One region of the Pseudoalteromonas sp. S2893 genome, then DNA from elsewhere that is predicted to be linked to it. Evidence: predicted binding sites of a transcription regulator. Region 1 holds the regulator's gene; each other region holds the start of a gene.
What was found. Region 1 encodes MetJ, which represses methionine synthesis genes. Its sites were predicted from a motif close to TAGACGTCTAGACGTCTA; they were not measured.

Region 1 (4,657 bases):
ACCGAAATACGAATTAGCGTATCGCCCACACCCGCCTCTAAACGTGCTTGAGCTTCCATACCTGCGTGAGTCATGGTCGCAGGATGACAAATTAAACTCTCAACCCCACCTAACGATTCTGCTAAGCTAAATTCTTTAAGGCTCGTTAAAAACGCCGCTGCATCATCTACATCGCCTTTAATATCAAAACTAACCATACCACCAAACCCAAGCTGTTGGGCTTTAGCAAGCGCATGTTGAGGATGCGATTCAAGGCCTGGGTAGTAAACTTGGCTAACATACTCAGAGCTTTCTAAGTATTTAGCAATTGCCAGGGCATTTTCTTGGTGCTGTTTTAAACGCACATTTAAAGTACGTAAACCACGTAACGTTAAATAGCTATCAAATGGTGCGCCGGTAATACCAATGTTATTGGCCCACCAAGCAAGCTCATCACCAAGCTCTTGTGTTGCAGCAACAACTGCACCGCCTACAACATCAGAATGGCCGTTTATATATTTAGTGGTTGAGTGCACAACAATATCTACGCCAAACTTAATGGGGTTTTGTAATGCCGGTGATAAAAAGGTGTTATCGGCGGCCACTAATGCACCGCACTGTTTTGCTATATCCGTCACGGCTTTAATATCCGTTAGGCGCAGCACAGGGTTACTTGGTGTTTCTATCCAAATTAATTTAGGTTTAATGGTTAAAATTTGTTCTAGGCTTTCTGGTTTAGTTAAATCAAGTACTTTAAGTTTAAGCAAGCCGCGCTTTTCTAACGACGTAAATAAACGGTAGCTGCCGCCATAACAATCGTGAGGAATAACCAATGTATCATCGTTATTTAATAACTGTGTGGCTAAGTGCACTGCTGCCATGCCCGTAGCAGTAATAATTCCGCGTGCGCCACCTTCAAGTTCTGCTAAAGTTTCAGCTAAAATATCGCGATTAGGATTACCACTGCGTCCATAGTCGTATGCGCGCTTAGTATCAAAATCGGCAAACGAATAAGTCGTCGATAAATAAATTGGCGGTACAACGGCGCCATGATGTTTATCGGCATCAACCCCATTTCGTACAGCAATGGTTGCTTTGTTTTTTTCGCTCATATTCGTCACCTGATTAATTTGGATGTTTAGACGTCTAAAAGAGTAAGTTATCCATTATAATAAGTCAAAGCTTTTAAAGCTCTAGATGGCTAAAAATAACAGATGTGTAAAACTTCAATGAGGCTGTATTTACTATTACAGCCAGCTTATTAAGATAGATTGCTATCTATTATTTGACTATCTTTTTTAAAACGATAGAATTTCACGCATATTTACACGCTTTTTACGCCGTGTGAGAAATTAATAATCTGAGGCAACGATACATCTTATGGCTAAATGGAATGGTGAGTATATTCACCCATACGCAGAACACGGGAAAAAATCAGAGCAAGTTAAAAAGATCACCGTTTCGATCCCGCTAAATGTATTAAAAGTATTAACTGATGAGCGTACACGTCGTCAAATAAACAACCTGCGTCATGCAACAAACAGCGAGTTACTATGCGAAGCGTTTTTGCATGCTTTTACAGGCCAGCCATTACCTAATGATGATGACCTACGTAAAGATAACGCAGAAAAAGTACCTGAAGAAGTAAAAAAAATAATGCAAGAAATGGGTTTAGAAGTGCCTATTTTAGACGAAGAATAAAACGTCTTTTTAAACAAAAAAACCTCAGCATGCTGAGGTTTTTTTGTTTCAGCGCTATAGATTACGCCATATAATTTTCCGGTAAGTCAATTTGTGCCACGCCCGATTCAACAGCAGCAATAGCAACCGCCTTGGCTATACGTGGTAATAAACGCGGGTCCATCGGTTTAGGAATAATGTAGTCTGCACCAAATTCGAGCTTTTCTACACCCGCTGCTTTTAATACTTGCTCAGGCACTGGCTCTTTAGCAATACTACGAATAGCTTCAACAGCGGCTATTTTCATTTCATCGTTAATTGCGCTTGCACGTACATCAAGTGCACCACGGAAAATAAACGGGAAACATAAAACATTATTAACTTGGTTAGGGAAATCAGAACGGCCCGTTGCCATAATTAAGTCTTTACGTGCACTGTGCGCAAGCTCAGGTGCAATTTCAGGATCTGGGTTTGAACATGCAAACACCACTGGCTTATCGGCCATTAGTTTTAGATCTTCAGGTGCAAGTAAGTTAGGACCCGATACACCTACAAACACATCAGCATCAGCAATTACATCTTGTAGAGTACGTTTATCTGTATTGTTAGCAAAAAGCTGTTTGTATTCGTTTAAGTCATCGCGGCGAGTATGAATAACCCCTTTGCGGTCTAGCATATAAATATGTTCGCGCAGTGCACCACACTTAATTAACAGCTCCATACAAGCAACCGCTGCAGCGCCTGCACCTAAACATACAATAATTGCATCTTCTATTGATTTGCCCTGCACTTCTAAGGCGTTAAGCATACCTGCTGCAGTTACAATAGCGGTACCGTGTTGGTCATCATGAAAAACCGGAATACTGCAACGCTCAATAAGTGCTTTTTCAATTTCAAAACACTCTGGCGCTTTAATATCTTCTAAGTTAATACCACCAAACGTATCGGCAATATTAGCCACTGTATTTATAAAGTCTTCGGTGGTGCGATGCTTAACTTCAATATCAATAGAATCTAAGCCAGCAAAACGTTTAAATAAAAGCGACTTACCTTCCATAACAGGTTTAGAGGCTAACGGCCCTAAATTACCCAAACCTAAAATTGCCGTACCATTACTGATCACCGCAACCATATTACCTTTACCGGTATATTTATATGCATTGGCTGGGTCTGCTGCAATTTCGCGCACAGGCTCTGCAACACCAGGGCTGTATGCTAATGCTAAATCTTGCACCGTTTCGGCTGGTTTTGTTAGCTCAATGCTGATTTTGCCTGGAACGGGGTGAGAGTGGTAGTGTAATGCTTGTTCACGAAAATCTGACATAACGCGATGGTATCCTGCAATTTAAGTTAAGTGAGAGGGAGTATGGGGCTAAGATACTCTTATTATTTTTAAATTCCAAGCAATATCAGGTCTATCCTGTTATATGCTATATCCGTTAATTTTAAGTGATTTATCAGCAACTTCGCTAAAAGTTATCAATATTAAACAAATAAAAATTCATTCAAAAAGTGCTTTTTGAGGTTCATTTTGCCCTGCCAATATTTTTCTAAAATAGCAGAATATTAAAATAGTAAAATGCACCAATATGGCGCGTTTATCACCGTTAAAAACAAATATCGCCACGATAAGCACTTTTAGCAGCTTGGTTAAAAATTAACGTATAAAAAATATAGAGAAGAATTGTGAGTTTGTCTGCAAAGGTTTATGCATATTCAGAATAAGAACAGGAAATAGTTATGCACACGTAGTACGGCAATAATCGGTGGTTTTTCAGTAAAAATGATGAATTTTAGGCACAAAAAAAGCACCCGAAGGTGCTTTTTTTACTAAACAGCAATAATTACTTCTTGCTGCTAAGTGCACCGAAGCGCTTGTTGAAGCGATCAACACGGCCGCCAGTGTCTAAAATCTTTTGCTTACCAGTGTAAAACGGGTGACACGCAGAACATACGTCTAGGTGAATGTCTTTACAAAGAGTAGAACGAGTTTCGAATTTGTTTCCGCATGAACATGTTGCAGAAATTGCTTCGTACTTAGGGTGAATACCTTCTTTCATAGGAACCTCTAGTTAAGGCCGCATCGCTCTCCAAACCCGAAGTCTGGCACCATACGTCGTTAAAACAAATTTATAGGCCGCGGATTTTATCCAACTAGCTTGCCCCGCACAAGCTTTAATTACGCTTTTTGCCAAAAAAGTAACCAACCAGCGCTACCGCATCCATTTGTATGTAGGTTTTTAGCCTTATTTTTAGTACATTAAGCTATTACCCTTTATCACATGAGTTGTTATGCGTTTTGTTGAAGTTGCTATTAAAGTTCCGTTACCACGCACCTTTGATTATAAAATAGATGAACAACTCATCTCGCCCTCGGCGCCTATTATGCCAGGGATGCGTGTTTTAGTGCCTTTTGGCAATCAAAAGAAAGTAGCGGTTGTTCTTGCTCTTAAAACGCATACCGACGTGCCAGAGAACAAAATTAAAGCGGTTACTGAGGTTATTGACCAAACTCCTATTTTATCATCACAGCATTTAGAACTGCTTAGCTTTACTGCACGCTATTATTGCTATCCGCTCGGCGAAACCATACACATTGCACTGCCAGGTGCACTTCGCCAAGGTGAAAACCCAGATAAAACTAGCATTAACATGGTTAGCCTTACCGAAAAAGGCGCAAAGGTTCCATCATTAAAAGCAAAAACTCAGTTAAATTTACTAAAGCAACTCGCGCAATCGGGTAAGTCGTCGGTAACCGAGCTAAAAGCGCTCGGCTTTAGTAAAAAAACAATAGATGCCTTAATAGATAAAGAGCTTATAACCCAAAGCATTGAGCATGATAATCAATGGCAAAGCGTTGCCCCCACAGTTGGCACTAAGCCAGTACTTAATAAAGAGCAAGCCGTAGCGTGCACTACAATAAATCAAAGTGTTGGCTTTAAAAGCTTTTTATTAGAAGGTGTGACAGGCAGTGGTAAAACCGAAGTATATTTACAAT
Region 2 (4,657 bases), on a different contig from region 1:
CGGTTTTTGCCAATTGTAAGCGTGTAATTGCGCCAGTGTTTTATCGTAAAATCCACCCCCCATTCCTAATCGATTACCTTGATTATCAAATGCTACAAGTGGCATCAGTAAGTAATCTAAATCAGTTAATGGGCATATTTGAGAGCAGTTCAGCTTAGGCTCCAAGATACCATAGCGATTTGCTCTCATGGGTGAGTTTTTTTCATAGCGTTGAAACAGCAAAGTAGCCCCATTAAATGGGTGTATAACGGGTAAGTAAAGGGTGTGGCCTTGTTGCCATAACTCATTAATTAACAATGAGGTATCTAATTCTCCATCGTTACTAAAGTAAATGGCTATTTGTTTTTTTGAGGCTGTTTTATCGCTATTTAGCTGTTGAGTAAAATTCAACTTTAACTGTACCGCGGCTTTTTCTTGCTGTTTTTTTGATAGATTATTGCGTAATTGGCGAATAGATTGGCGTATGTGTGTACGTTTATTGCTCATTGTAATTACGCACCTTTGATTAAATAGACACTAAATCAGGAAAAGCTAAGTAAACAGCAAGCACAATAAGTAGTAAAACGGCGGTGGCAATCAGTGAATATAACAAAATATTGCTACGCGTTTTAACAGGTTCATCGAGCTGCTCGTCAAGCATAAGATCATCTTCTTGCCACTCATCGCTTTCGTCTGTAGGGCTTTTTAGCTCATTGGTTGGAAGCCTTTGTTCTAGCTCTTCTAGTTTTTCTTCTAGGCGGATCAGGCTGCTCGTTATGTAATCAAGGGCATCAAAAATCCGTTCATCGCGCTGACTAGCTGCGCTAGGGCTTTGAGTGGGCAACTCACCTGTGGCTTGTAACTTACTTTTAATGCCTAGGCTTGCTAGTAATTTGGCCTGCTTTAGGGCTTTGTCTTTATTGCTAGGTGCAAAGAGTGCTTTGCCATTAAAAAACTGAGTTACTTTATCTTCAGACGTTTTTAGCTTACTTGCTAAATTTACGCAGGCCGTTTTAGCCTCAGTGCCCTCGGCGAGTCCTACAAACATAACGCGAAAATTATTGGCCATTTACTTATCCCTTAAGCTTTTATTATGCAAAGAGTATATACCTAAAACCGTACGAAATTCGAGGGCTAGCTAATACCAATTTAATTCAAAACACGATTAGTTTAGCGTATTAAATAGCGCACTGACTGCGTTAAAATTATTTATATAAAATAACTGTACGCCGTAAATTCCTTTGTTATTGCACTATTTACAGGGTGCTATGATAAATAACTAAATTAATGCAATTGATATAAAGCGCATAATTAGCCTTTGCTTTAGATATAAAAACGGCCCTTAAAAGGGCCGTTTATTATTTAATGCATTTTGGCTTAAAGGCCAGCAGCTGCGCGAAGTGCGTCTGCTTTATCTGTACGTTCCCATGGGAATTCGTCACGACCAAAGTGACCGTATGCCGCTGTTGGTTGGTAAATTGGGCGCTCTAAATCAAGCATTTGAATTAAGCCGTAAGGGCGTAGGTCAAAGTGCTCACGAATAAGCTCAATTAAACGACCTTCTTCAAGCTTGCTTGTACCAAAGGTTTCAACGCTGATAGAGGTAGGCTCTGCTACACCAATTGCGTAAGATACTTGTAGCTCACACTTATCAGCAAGGCCTGCAGCCACTACATTTTTAGCTACGTAACGTGCAGCGTATGCAGCTGAGCGGTCAACTTTTGATGGATCTTTACCTGAGAAAGCACCACCACCGTGACGTGCCATACCACCGTATGTATCTACGATGATTTTACGGCCCGTTAAACCACAGTCGCCCATAGGTCCGCCAATTACAAAACGACCCGTTGGGTTAATGAAAAATTTAGTCGCGCTAGTAATAAGCTCGGCAGGAAGTACCGGCTTAATGATGGTTTCCATCACGGCTTCTACTAAGTCATTTTGCGAAATTTCTTCAGCGTGCTGAGTAGAAAGCACAACTGCATCAATACCTACAGGCTTGCCGTTTTCGTATGCAAAAGTTACTTGAGATTTTGCATCTGGGCGTAACCAGTTAAGCTCGCCGCTTTTACGTACTTGCGCTTGGCGCTGTACTAAACGGTGTGAGTAAGTAATTGGCGCAGGCATTAGTACTTCTGTTTCGTTACATGCATAACCAAACATTAAGCCTTGGTCGCCAGCACCTTGTTCTTCTGGGCTAGTACGGTCAACACCTTGGTTAATATCAGGAGACTGCTTACCAATTGTGTTTAAAATTGCACACGAGTCTGCATCGAAACCCATGTCTGAATGCGTGTAGCCAATTTCACGTACTGTTTTACGTGTAATTTCTTCAATATCAACCCATGCGCTAGTGGTAATTTCACCACCAACCATAACCATACCGGTTTTTACGTAAGTTTCGCACGCAACACGGGCATGAGAGTCTTGCTCTAGGATAGCATCAAGTACCGCATCAGAGATTTGATCGGCGATTTTATCCGGATGACCTTCAGAAACAGATTCAGAAGTAAATAAATGTTTTGCCATTGTATTTCTGCTCACAAATATTGCGCTTCACAAACGTCGGTATTAGCGCTAAAAAATTAAGGGGCGTATTTTATCTAAAACAAAACACCTTGCATAGTGTTTTTACGCCTAGACGTCTAAATAAAATGAGTAATAACTTTTTGGTCTTAAAAAATATTCATAATAGCCCATTTTTATGGGGTTTTTAATTGCACACTGCACCCACATTAAGTAAGAATGGTTGCTATAACAGCTCTTAAGTTACTTAAGGGTATTAACGAACACATAAGTACCCGCGCAAATACACATAAAGGTAGGAGAATTCATGCCATCTCGCAAAGAACTTGCAAATGCTATTCGCGTCTTGTCAATGGACGCAGTACAAAAGGCCAAATCTGGCCACCCTGGAGCCCCAATGGGCATGGCCGACATCGCAGAAGTATTATGGCGCGATTATCTAAAGCATAATCCAACTAATCCAGAGTGGGCTGACCGTGACAGATTTATTCTTTCAAACGGCCACGGTTCAATGCTTATCTATTCTCTATTGCACCTAACTGGCTACGACTTACCACTTGATGAAATTAAAAACTTCCGTCAAATGCATTCTAAAACGCCAGGCCACCCTGAGTACGGTTATGCACCAGGAATTGAAACTACTACGGGCCCGCTAGGTCAAGGGATCACAAACGCGGTAGGTATGGCGATTGCTGAAAAAGCGCTTGCTGCACAATTTAACCGTGAAGGCCACGACATTGTTGATCACTACACGTATGCATTTATGGGTGATGGTTGTTTAATGGAAGGTATTTCTCATGAAGCATGTTCACTAGCAGGCACATTAGGCCTTGGCAAGTTAGTGGCTTTTTGGGATGACAACGGTATTTCAATCGATGGTGAAGTAGAAGGTTGGTTTAGCGACGATACACCAGCACGCTTTAAAGCGTACGGCTGGCATGTAATAAGTGACGTTGATGGCCACGACAGCGATGCTGTTAGTGCTGCAATAGCAGAGGCTCAAAGTGTTACTGACAAACCATCACTAATTTGTTGTAAAACAGTGATTGGTTACGGTTCACCTAACAAATCTGGTAGCCACGATTGTCACGGCGCGCCATTAGGTGATGACGAAATTACAGCGTCTCGCGAATTTTTAGGCTGGTCTGGCGGTGCATTTGAAATCCCTGATGATATTTACGCACAGTGGGATAACAAAGAAAAGGGTCAACAGCTTGAATCTAGCTGGGACGAAAAATTTGCAGCATACGCAAAAGCATACCCAGAGCTTGCAGCTGAATATAAGCGCCGTATTAACAACGAACTTCCAGGCGATTGGGCTGAAAAATCTCAAGCGTACATAGAGCAACTACAAGCAAACCCTGCAAATCCTGCATCTCGTAAAGCGTCGCAAAATGCATTAAATGCATTTGGCCCGTTATTACCAGAATTCATGGGTGGCTCAGCCGATTTAGCTGGCTCAAACTTAACAATTTGGGATGGCTCTAAAGGGCTAACTGCAGACGATGCAAGCGGTAACTACGTTTACTACGGTGTACGTGAGTTTGGTATGTCGGCAATTATGAATGGTATTGCCCTTCATAAAGGCTTTATTCCTTACGGTGCAACGTTCTTAATGTTTGTTGAATATGCAAAAAATGCGGTACGTATGGCTGCACTAATGAAGCAACCAAGCATTTTTGTATACACGCATGATTCAATCGGCCTAGGTGAAGACGGTCCAACTCACCAACCGGTAGAGCAAATTGCTAGCATGCGTTTAACGCCAAACTTATACAACTGGCGCCCGTGTGACCAAGTTGAGTCGGCAATTGCATGGCAACAAGCTATTGAGCGTAAAGACGGTCCTACATCACTTATCTTTACTCGCCAAGGCCTTGAGCAACAAGCGCGTGACGCTCAGCAATTAGCAGATGTTAAAAAGGGTGGTTACATCCTTAGCTGTGACGGCGAGCCAGAGCTAATTATTATTGCAACAGGTTCTGAGGTGCAACTAGCACAAGACTCTGCAGCAGAGCTACGCAGCCAAGGTAAAAAGGTACGTGTTGTATCTATGCCATGTACTGATGTATTTGAAGAGCAAAGCGCACAGTACAAAGAAAGCGTACTACCGGCAGCCGTTACACGCCGCGTAGCAGTAGAAGCAGGTATT
Region 3 (4,657 bases), on a different contig from region 1:
TTTATCGCATGGTATAAAAACACTGAGTGAATGGCTTCGCGTACGGGGTTATTACCTCTAAACGAAAACGAGACATTAGACACCCCGCCCGACACTTTACAGTGCGGTAAGTTTTGCTTAATGCGGCGTGTGCCTTCAATAAATTCTACGGCGTAGTTGTCGTGCTCTTCTATACCGGTGGCTACGGCAAATATATTGGGGTCGAATATTATATCTTCCGGCGGAAAACCAATCTCTTCGACTAATATTTTGTAGCTGCGCTCACAGATTTCGTATTTGCGGTCTGCGGTGTCGGCTTGGCCGTCGGTATCAAACGCCATTACAACAGCGGCAGCGCCGAAACGTTTAATAATTTTAGCTTGGCGTTTAAACGGCTCCTCCCCTTCTTTAAGCGATATTGAATTAACAATAGCCTTGCCTTGAATACATTTAAGGCCTGCTTCTATTACTTCCCATTTAGAGGAGTCGACCATAATAGGCACTTTAGAAATATCGGGCTCTGAGGCAATTAAGTTTAAAAACTTAACCATGGCCGCTTTTGAGTCCAACATGGCTTCGTCCATGTTTATATCAATAACTTGGGCGCCGTTTTCTACTTGCTCGCGAGCAACGGTAAGCGCTGCTTCATAGTCTTCTTCCATGATTAAGCGTTTAAACATGGCAGAGCCGGTTACGTTGGTACGCTCGCCAACATTGGTAAATACTGCAATTTGCTGGGTCATGTTGGCTCCTAGTTTAAGTTACAGGCTTCAAGCCCTGATAAACGCATACGAACATCAAGCTCTGGCAACGCGCGAGGTTTAACGCCTTCAAGCCCTTTGGCAAACGCACGAATATGCGCAGGCGTGGTGCCGCAGCAACCACCAACAATATTTATAAAGCCCGATTTTCCCCAGTCTATAATCTCTTTCGCCATGTCCTCTGCTTCTAGGTCGTACTCACCAAATTCGTTAGGTAAACCGGCATTTGGGTGTACTGAGGTAAATGTTTCGCATACGCGCGAAAGTTCCTCTACGTATTGGCGAAGTAAATCTGGCCCTAGAGCGCAGTTAAGGCCTATAGAAAGCGGCTTAATATGGCGAATAGAGTTATAAAATGCTTCGGTGGTTTGCCCCGAAAGCGTACGCCCAGAGGCATCGGTAATTGTGCCCGAGATCATTACGGGTAATGTGCGCCCTGCTTGCTCAAATGCTTCTTCTACTGCGAATGAGGCCGCTTTTGCATTTAGCGTGTCGAAAATGGTTTCGATAAGTATTAAATCGGCGCCGCCTTCCATTAGTGCAAGGGTAGACTCAACATACGCAGTAACCAGCTTATCAAAGGTAATATTACGATAGCCTGGGTCGTTTACATCTGGCGAAATTGAGCAGGTTTTAGAGGTTGGCCCTAAAACACCCGCTACATAGCGGGGTTTTTCTGGGTTTTTGGCGGTGAACTCGTCACATATTGCGCGTGCGAGTTTTGCCGACTCTAGGTTTACTTCACGGCTTATGCTTGCCATGTCGTAATCTTCCATCGAAATAGTGGTTGAGTTAAAGGTATTGGTTTCAATAATGTCTGCACCGGCGGCTAAAAAGCTGCGGTGTATATTGGTTATTAACTCAGGTTTTGTAAGGCTTAATAAATCGTTATTGCCTTTAATTAGTTCGTGCCAGTCTTTAAAGCGCTCGCCTCGGTAGTCTTCTTCTTCAAGCTTGTGAGTTTGGATCATGGTGCCCATGGCGCCATCTAAAATTAAAATACGCTCTTTTAATGCAGCGCTTAATTCGCTGTGTTTATTATTGTTTTGCACGTTATTCTGCATAGTTGTTAGTCCTCACATCTTGGCTAACTAAATTAATATCATAAGGGGTCGTTTGGTACACGTAGTAATTTAACCAGTTCGAAAACAGCAAAAAAGCATGGCTTTGCCACGTTTTTGACGGCTTTTTGCTTGCGTCGTTATCTGGAAAATAGTTTTCGGGTTTTGGCGCATCAGGGCTTTTTTGTAAATCGCGCTCGTACTCTGCTTTTAATGTGTCGGCATCGTATTCTGGGTGGCCGGTTATAAACACTTGGCTGCCCGACTTATTTTTCATTAAGTAAGCGCCTACTTTTTCAGAGCCTGCCAATACCACTATATCGTCGCAGGCATTTATTTTATTTATATCAATGTGGCCATAACGTGAGTGCGGCACTAAAAAGGTATCGTCAAAGCCACGAGTAAGTGCTCCGTGATCAAAGTAACACTGGTGAGTAAACACACCACAAAGTTTATCTTCTTTTAAATCGCGTTTTAAATTGTAACGGTGATACAGTGCCGCATGCGCCGCCCAGCACGAAAACAGCGTAGAGGTAACGTGCTGCTCTGCCCAATCAATAATCACTTTTAGCTCATCCCAGTAGGCTACATCGTCGTATTCAAGGTGTGCTAGTGGCGCGCCGGTAACAATTAACGCATCGTAGTTATTGTCTTTCACTTCTGAAAAATAACGGTAAAAGGTATCTAGGTGCTCTTCTGAGTTGCTACTGCTGCGGTGCGTATCTAGGCGTAATAGCTCTACATTTACTTGCAAAGGAGAATTGGCAAGCAAACGAATAAACTGCACTTCGGTTTCTACTTTATTAGGCATTAAATTTAAAATAGCCAAACGCATAGGACGAATTTCTTGCGTTTTTGCGCGACTTTTTGGCATTACAAACACGTTTTCTTCACGTAAACGGGCAATAGCCGGTAGCTCGTCTTTCACTGTAATTGGCATATTTTTTACTCCTACTCATAAAAACCGAGAATTTATACGCTCTCATTATGAACAGTATGCTAAAAATATCAACCTCTAGATGTATAGATGTCTAAATGAAATTTATTCATGATTTTATACTTTATCAACCTGCAGCCATTAGCGCTTTAAAACCCGCCATTCGTTGACTGTTTCACCTGTGAGCCACTACAATACAACATTGAAATTTTTATTATTATTTGAAGGCTTTCCTCCATGGTTTTACCTGATAAGTTTATATTCTCGATGAGTCGAGTATCTAAAGTTGTGCCACCTAAGCGCACAATTTTAAAAGATATTTCGTTGCACTTTTTCCCTGGCGCTAAAATTGGTGTGCTAGGTTTAAATGGTGCTGGTAAATCTACATTACTTCGCATTATGGCCGGTGTTGACCAAGACTTTGAAGGTGAAGCCCGCCCTCAACCTGGTACTAAAATTGGTTACTTACCGCAAGAGCCAGTACTGGATGAAAGCAAAACAGTACGCGAAATAGTTGAAGAAGCTGTTGGCGAAGTAAAACATGCCCTTAATCGCCTTGACGAAGTGTACAACGAGTACGCAATGGAAGACGCTGACTTTGACGCCCTAGCAAAAGAGCAAGGTGAGCTTGAAGCAATCATTCAAGCGCACGATGGCCACAACATCGATAACGTTTTAGAGCGCGCTGCTGATGCACTTCGTTTACCTGAATGGGATGCTAAAATTGAGCACCTTTCAGGTGGTGAGCGCCGCCGTGTTGCTATTTGTCGTTTATTACTCGAAAAACCAGATATGCTTATTCTCGATGAGCCTACTAACCACTTAGATGCTGAGTCGGTTGCTTGGCTTGAGCGCTTCTTACATGATTACGAAGGCACTGTTGTGGCGGTAACGCATGACCGTTACTTCCTTGATAATGTAGCTGGCTGGATACTAGAGCTTGACCGTGGTGAAGGTATTCCGTGGGAAGGTAACTATTCTTCTTGGCTTGAGCAAAAAGATGCGCGCTTACAACAAGAGCAAAAATCTGAAAAAGCACGTCAAAAATCAATTGCTCAAGAACTTGAGTGGGTACGTTCAAACCCTAAAGGTCGCCAAGCTAAGTCTAAAGCGCGTATGGCGCAGTTTAGTGAGCTACAGCAGTCTGATTACCAAAAGCGTAACGAAACTAACGAGCTATTTATTCCACCTGGTCCGCGTTTAGGCGACCAAGTGCTTGAAGTTAATAACTTACGTAAGAGTTTTGGCGATCGCGTATTAATCGACGATTTAAGCTTTAGTATGCCAAAAGGCGCGATTGTGGGCATTATCGGTGCCAATGGCGCGGGTAAATCAACCCTATTTAAAATGCTAAGCGGCGAAGAGCAACCAGATAGCGGCAGCATTAGCGTAGGTGAAACTGTAGAGCTTGCAACGGTTGATCAGTTCCGTGGCAATATGGACGAAAGCAAAACTGTATTTGAAGAAATATCTGACGGACAAGACGTACTAAAAATTGGTAACTTTGAGTTCCCAAGCCGTGCATACGTTAGCCGCTTTAACTTTAAAGGTAACGATCAGCAAAAGTTTGTAAAAGACTTATCAGGTGGTGAGCGCAACCGTTTACACCTTGCTAAGCTTTTAAAAGCGGGTGGTAACGTAGTACTACTGGATGAGCCAACCAATGACCTTGATGTTGAAACACTTCGCGCCCTTGAGAACGCTATTTTAGAGTTCCCAGGGTGTGTAATGTGTATATCGCATGACCGTTGGTTCCTCGACCGTATTGCAACACACATTTTAGATTACCGCGACGAAGGCCAAATTAACTTCTTCGATGGTAACTACACTGAATACGAAGAGTGGCTTAAAAAGACCTTAGGCGCAGAAGCTGCACAACCTAAGCGTATTAAGTATAAAAAAATTGGTTAATTGTTAAC

Region 2: metK (methionine adenosyltransferase) is a predicted target of MetJ. The motif match lies at 2,610-2,627, and genes of this name have one in related genera.
Region 3: metA (homoserine O-acetyltransferase MetA) is a predicted target of MetJ. The motif match lies at 2,818-2,835, and genes of this name have one in related genera.

What each region holds. Positions count from the first base shown of each region.
Region 1 covers NZ_PNCY01000016.1:64,629-69,285, reverse strand. Annotated here, with positions in the region: gene metB (cystathionine gamma-synthase) at 1-1,091, opposite strand, end outside; gene metJ (met regulon transcriptional regulator MetJ) at 1,360-1,680, shown strand; gene CWC04_RS10330 (malic enzyme-like NAD(P)-binding protein) at 1,742-2,983, opposite strand; gene rpmE (50S ribosomal protein L31) at 3,504-3,719, opposite strand; gene priA (primosomal protein N') at 3,952-4,657, shown strand, end outside.
Region 2 covers NZ_PNCY01000005.1:92,655-97,311, reverse strand. Annotated here, with positions in the region: gene CWC04_RS01825 (5-formyltetrahydrofolate cyclo-ligase) at 1-486, opposite strand, end outside; gene CWC04_RS01820 (hypothetical protein) at 506-1,048, opposite strand; gene metK (methionine adenosyltransferase) at 1,357-2,508, opposite strand; gene tkt (transketolase) at 2,813-4,657, shown strand, end outside.
Region 3 covers NZ_PNCY01000058.1:18,683-23,339, reverse strand. Annotated here, with positions in the region: gene metH (methionine synthase) at 1-722, opposite strand, end outside; gene CWC04_RS18520 (homocysteine S-methyltransferase family protein) at 731-1,804, opposite strand; gene metA (homoserine O-acetyltransferase MetA) at 1,794-2,741, opposite strand; gene ettA (energy-dependent translational throttle protein EttA) at 2,976-4,649, shown strand.